Regions from separate parts of the Aureimonas phyllosphaerae genome, predicted to be linked through region 2. Evidence: predicted binding sites of a transcription regulator. Region 2 holds the regulator's gene; the other holds the start of a gene.
What was found. The regulator HrcA, encoded in region 2, represses chaperone genes, less so after heat shock. The targets are predictions, from matches to a motif close to GTTAGCACTCNCNNNNNGNGAGTGCTAAC.
Positions count from the first base shown of each region.

Region 1: groES (co-chaperone GroES) is a predicted target of HrcA. The motif match lies at 1,805-1,833, and genes of this name have one in related genera.

Region 1 covers NZ_CP181348.1:426,288-429,490, reverse strand. The annotation lists gene groL (chaperonin GroEL) at 1-1,368, opposite strand, end outside; gene groES (co-chaperone GroES) at 1,442-1,738, opposite strand; gene ACLNGM_RS01920 (TIGR01459 family HAD-type hydrolase) at 1,981-2,820, shown strand; gene ACLNGM_RS01915 (bifunctional riboflavin kinase/FAD synthetase) at 2,817-3,203, shown strand, end outside.
Region 2 covers NZ_CP181348.1:1,595,291-1,598,493, reverse strand. The annotation lists gene grpE (nucleotide exchange factor GrpE) at 1-451, opposite strand, end outside; gene hrcA (heat-inducible transcriptional repressor HrcA) at 574-1,701, opposite strand; gene ACLNGM_RS07445 (alpha/beta fold hydrolase) at 1,883-2,626, shown strand; gene rph (ribonuclease PH) at 2,735-3,203, shown strand, end outside.

The DNA of each region.
Region 1 (3,203 bases), 1.2 Mb from region 2:
GTTCTGGACGATCTGACGGATCGGGGCCTGGAGCGCCTTGCGTACGATGGCGATGCCGGCGTCCTGGTCGGCGTTCTCGCCCTTGAGGTCCACGGCGTTCGAAGCGCGCAGGAGCGCCACGCCGCCGCCCGGAACGATGCCCTCTTCCACGGCCGCGCGGGTCGCGTTGAGCGCGTCGTCGACGCGGTCCTTCTTCTCCTTGACCTCGACCTCGGTCGAGCCGCCGACGCGGATCACCGCAACGCCGCCCGCGAGCTTGGCCAGGCGCTCCTGGAGCTTCTCGCGGTCGTAGTCCGACGTGGTCTCCTCGATCTGCTGCTTGATCTGCGAGACGCGGGCCTTGATGCCGTCGGCTTCACCGTTGCCGTCGACGATCGTGGTGTTCTCCTTGGTGATGGAGACCTTCTTGGCGCGGCCGAGCATGTCGAGCGTGACGTTCTCGAGCTTGATGCCGAGGTCTTCGGAGATGACCTGACCGCCGGTGAGGATCGCGATGTCCTCGAGCATCGCCTTGCGGCGATCGCCGAAGCCCGGCGCCTTGACGGCGGCGATCTTCAGGCCGCCACGCAGCTTGTTGACGACGAGCGTGGCGAGCGCCTCGCCCTCGACGTCCTCGGCGATGATGACGAGCGGACGCGACGACTGCACGACGGCCTCGAGGACCGGGAGCATCGCCTGGAGGTTGGAGAGCTTCTTCTCGTGCAGGAGGATGTAGGCGTCCTCGAGGTCGGCCACCATCTTCTCGGCGTTGGTCACGAAGTACGGCGAGAGGTAGCCGCGGTCGAACTGCATGCCCTCGACGACCTCGAGCTCGGTCTCGGCGGTCTTGGCTTCCTCGACGGTGATGACGCCCTCGTTGCCGACCTTCTGCATCGCCGAGGCGATCATCTGGCCGATTTCCTTCTCGCCGTTGGCCGAGATGGTGCCGACCTGGGCGACCTCGTCGGAGGTCTCGATCTTGCGGGCCGAGGAGACGAGCGTCTCGACGACCTTGGCGACGGCCTGGTCGATGCCGCGCTTGACGTCCATCGGGTTCATGCCGGCGGCCACCGCCTTGGCGCCCTCACGGACGATCGCCTGGGCGAGAACCGTCGCGGTGGTGGTGCCGTCACCGGCCTTGTCGTTGGTCTTCGAGGCCACTTCGCGCACCATCTGGGCGCCCATGTTCTCGAACTTGTCCTCCAGCTCGATCTCCTTGGCGACGGACACGCCGTCCTTGGTGATCCGCGGAGCGCCGAACGACTTGTCGATCACGACGTTGCGGCCCTTGGGGCCGAGCGTGACCTTCACCGCATCGGCGAGAATGTCAACGCCGCGCAGCATGCGCTCGCGGGCATCACGACCGAACTTTACGTCCTTGGCTGCCATGGTCTTGTCTCCTCGGCGCGGCTCATGAAGCCTCGCGCCGTTTCAAAAGAAAGGATGTGTTGGGGCGACGAGGTCAGCCGACGATCCCGAGGATGTCGGATTCCTTCATGATCAGGAGGTCCTCGCCGCCGAGCTTGATCTCGGTGCCCGACCACTTGCCGAACAGGATGCGGTCGCCGGCCTTGACCTCGAGCGGGTTGACCTTGCCGGTCTCGTCGCGCGCGCCGGCGCCGACCGCCACGATTTCGCCTTCCTGCGGCTTCTCCTTGGCGGTGTCCGGAATGATGATCCCGCCGGCGGTCTTCGATTCGGACTCGACGCGCCGCACGACGACGCGGTCATGCAGGGGGCGGAAGTTCACATTGGCCATCTCAGTCGAACCTTCTCAAAAGGCTTGATACAAGAAACGGGCCGCCGGAGCGCACCCGTTCCGATCTCTGGCACTCGACGTGGGCGAGTGCTAACGAGTGGGGAGATAGGAGATCGGCCCCGCCTGTGTCAAGGGTGCCGCCAGCTTCGCACAAGGTCGCGGAAGACCGCCGCTTGCTTGACCCCGCCCCCCGCGCTCCGATATCGCGGGGGCCTTCGATGGACATGAGCCGGAGCCACCCGATGACCGAGGGCGCGATGCGCGCGATCCGCAGCCTCGACGAGGTGCTGGCGGGCTACGACGCCCTGTTCTGCGACGTCTGGGGCGTCGTCCACGACGGGGTGGCGAGCCACGCGGCGGCGGTCTCGGCGCTGGCAGGCGCGCGCCGCGCCGGCAAGAGGGTCGTGCTCCTCACCAACTCGCCGCGTCTTGCCGGCGGCGTCGAGCGCCAGATCGCGGCGCTCGGCGTCACGCGCGACAGCTTCGACGCGATCGTCACCTCGGGCGACGCGACGCGGGCGCTGATCGAGGCGGGTTCGCGCCGCGTGCTCCATATCGGCCCTGAGCGCGACCTCGACATCTTCGACGGGCTCGGCCTGCAGCTGGAGGACGAGACAGGCGCCGAGGCGATCGTCTGCACCGGCCTCTTCGACGACCGCACGGAAGATCCCGAGACCTATCGCCCGCTCCTGGAGCGCTGCGCCGGCCGCGGCCTGCCGATGATCTGCGCCAACCCGGACCTCGTGGTCCATATCGGCGACCAGCTGATCCCCTGCGCCGGGGCCGTCGCGGCCGTCTACGCCTCGATCGGCGGCACGGTTCACCTCGCCGGCAAGCCGCATGCCCCGATCTATGACGTCGCCCGCCGCGTCGTGGGGGAGGGGGCGCGTGTCCTGTGCATCGGCGATGGCTTGATGACTGACGTCCTCGGCGCGGTGAACCATGGCGCCGACTGCCTCTTCATCTCGCACGGCATCCACCGCGACGAACTGGCCGAGGTGATCGGCGATCCCGTTCTCCTGTCGGCCGAGCTTCTGGCGCGGGGCGTCCATGCCCGCTACGTGATGCCCGCGCTCCGATGACGGGGCCGGCCCAGCGCATTCCGGGTGCGGCGGCGCTGCCGCGCGAGCTTCGCGGCGGGGTCGTCGCGATCGGCAATTTCGACGGCGTCCATCGCGGCCACCAGGCGGTGGTCGAGACGCTCGCGGCGCTCGCCGCCGAGACCGGCGCGCCGCGCCTCGCGCTCACCTTCGAGCCGCATCCGCGCACCGTGTTCCGGCCGCAGCATCCGGTGCAGCGCCTGACCCCCGCGCCCTTGAAGGCCCGGCTCTTCGGCCTCCTCGGCGTCGAGGCGGTGGTCGAGCAGCCCTTCGATCTCGACTATGCCGCCCATCCCGCCGAAGCCTTCGTCGCCGAGACGCTGCATCGCGATCTCGGCGCGCGCCACGTCGTCGTCGGCTATGAT
Region 2 (3,203 bases):
TCTCGACGCCCTCGACGAGCGCGGTGAAGCCGGCGTCGCCGCTCTCTCGCGCCCCGGCCGGCAGGGCCTGGATGGCGCGGTCGAGATTGTCCGACACCGAGAGCATGTCGCGGGCGAAGTTGGCGACCGCGAACTGGCGCGCGTCCTTGATCTCGCGCTCGGTGCGCCGGCGCAGGTTCTCCATGTCGGCGGCAAGGCGCAGCAGGCGGTCCTTGACGTCGGCATTCTCGGTCTCGAGTTCGGCGACGCGGGCGCGGTCGGCGTCAGTGGCGTGGTTGCCGCCCCAGGTCGGGACCGTATCGTCATCGCCCGTCGGCGTCTCGATGTGCGGCGCGTTCATGTCGCCGGCGGTCGCCCCGGCGCTGCCGCCGCCCTTGAAGAAGGCCTGTCCGCCCGTCGTCGCCGCCTCGCCCTGGCGTTCGCCTGCCGTCTTGTCGGTGTCGCTCGTCATCGAAGAGGGCGCTCCTTCGTCATGGGAAGATCGGGCCAGTTCCCGCCGTCGACGCGATGGGTCGACGGCCGTCGCGGCCGGGAATGGGTCGGTGCGGGATATCGAATGGGGCGGGCGGAAAATCAAGGCCGACGGGGCGGCGCGGTGCCCGAAAGAAGGCGCGAGACGAGCCGGGCGGTGTAGTCCACCATCGGCACGATGCGCCGATAGTTGAGGCGCGTCGGGCCGATCACGCCGACGGCGCCGATCACCCGGTCGTCGCCGTCGCTGTAGGGCGCGATCACCAGCGACGAGCCCGACATCGAGAACAGCTTGTTCTCCGACCCGATGAAGATGCGCACGCCGTTGCCGGCTTCGGCGAGATCGATGAGCTCCATGATCGAGCTCTTCGATTCGAGATCGTCGAAGAGGTGGCGCAGGCGTTCGAGGTCGGGGGCCGCGGTGACGCTGTCGAGAAGGTTGGCGCGACCGCGCACGATGAGGCGGGACGGCGTGCCCGCACCCTCGCCCGACCACACGGCGAGCCCCGCCTCGACGAGTTCCTGCGACAGGCGGTCGAGCGCGCGGGCGGTGTCGTCCTTCAAGGCGGCGATGCGGGCGCGCGCCTCACCGAGCGTGCGCCCGACGACATGTGCGTTGAGGAAATTGGCGGCTTCCACGAGCTGCGAGGCGGTGATGCCGGGCGTCAGTTCGAGGACGCGGTTCTCGACCTCGCCGTTTTCGCCGACGAGCACGACCAGCGCGCGCGTCGCATCGAGGCGCACGAACTCGATGTGCTTCAGCCGGATGTCGGCCTTGGAGGCCAGCACGATCCCCGCCCCGCGCGACAGGCCGGAAAGAAGCTGCGAGGCCTCGGTCAGAAGCGCGTCGACGGGACGACGCTCGCCTTCGGCCCGCACGCGCTCCTCGATCTCAAGGCGCTCGCGCTCCGGCAGGTCGCCGGTTTCGAGGAAGGCGTCGACGAAGAAGCGCAGGCCGATCTCGGTCGGCAGGCGTCCCGCCGAGACATGCGGCGCGTAGATCAGGCCGAGCGCCTCGAGGTCCGACATGACGTTGCGGATCGAGGCGGGCGAAAGCTGGTTGGTCAGGAGGCGCGACAGGTTGCGCGAGCCGACCGGCTCGCCCGATTCGAGATAGCTGTCGACGATCAGCCGAAAGATCTCGCGCGAGCGCTCGTCGAGCGCCTGCCCGAGGTCGAGGCGCCGATCCAGGGGATCACGCGGGAGGGAGAGCGAGGGGCCGAACTTCATGACGGTCCCGAATATATGGATCGGCGTGGGCCCGGCCAAGCGCCGCGATGGCGCAGGCGCGGGGAAATCGGGGGACCTGCGCACCGTCCTGCCGATCGGGACGCGCGGGACCGCGACGGTGGCCTCGGGTGCGATCCGATCTAGCTAGACGAGACCGAAATCCGACAGGACGCGAAGCCCCATGGAACCCCTCGAACTCCAGCACGGCGACCTGACGCTTCGCGGCACACGCTACCCCGGCGGCCATGCCGGCCACGTCCTCCTGGCGCACGGCTTTTCCAGCAACCGGATGGGCAACAACCGCATGTTCGTCGAACTGGCGCGGGCGCTGGCCGCCAAGGGCTTCGACGTCGTGAGCTTCGACCGCGCCGGTCATGGCGAGAGCGACGGCCGCTTCTTCGACGTGAACGTACCGGACGAACTGGCGCAGTTGTCGGCCATGTGCGACCTCGCGCCCCCTCCGGTGCACCTGGTCGGCCATTCGCTGGGCGGGATGGAATCGGCGACGCTCGCCGGCCGCCGGCCCGACACGATCGCGAGCCTCACCCTCCTCGCCCCAGCCGCCGCGAGCGTCGACGAGGTGGCGAACGGCAAAATCCTGGGTCGGCCCTATGGTTCGATCCTCGCCGGCGAGCCGTTCGACGTGAACGGCCAGGCGATCGGTCCCGCCTTCGTGCGCGGCATGGAGGGCTACGACGCCTATGCGGGCCTCTCGGCCTATCGCGGTCCCGTCTTCCTCCATCACGGCGAGGCCGACGAGGTGGTGCCGTTCCGCTATGCCGAGCGCTACCATGCCGTCTGGCCGGAGGCGCGGCTGACGTCCTATCCTGGCGGCGACCACGGCTGGCAGACGCTCGCCCTGCGCGAGCGGCTGATCGAGACGTGCGTGCGCGAGATCGCCGAGGTCGCCGCACGGGCGGGCTGACGGGTGCTCGCGGCGGCCGGCGGCGCATAATCGGCGCCGCCGCTTCCGGTCGCCGATGGTATGCGTTAAGGAGACCGCAACACCTTACCCAGCCCGAGCGGACACTCCATGCGGCCTTCCAAACGCCAGAACGACGAATTGCGGCCCGTCTCGCTGGAGCGCGGCGTCTCGCGCCACGCCGAGGGCTCCTGCCTCGTCAAGTTCGGCGATACGCACGTGCTCTGCGCCGCCAGCCTCGAGGAGCGCGTCCCCGGCTGGCTGAAGAACACCGGCAAGGGCTGGGTCACGGCCGAATATGGCATGCTGCCGCGCGCCACGGGCGAGCGCATGCGCCGCGAGGCGGCCGCCGGCAAGCAGTCCGGCCGCACGCAGGAGATCCAGCGCCTGATCGGCCGCTCGCTCCGCGCCGTCGTCAACCTTCAGGCGCTCGGCGAGCGCCAGATCACCGTCGACTGCGACGTGATTCAGGCCGACGGCGGCACGCGCACGGCCGCCATCACCGGCGCCTTCGTCGCCCTGTCGGACTGCCTCGCCTGGATGGAGACGCGCGGCATGGTCAAGCGCGACGCGGTCCTCA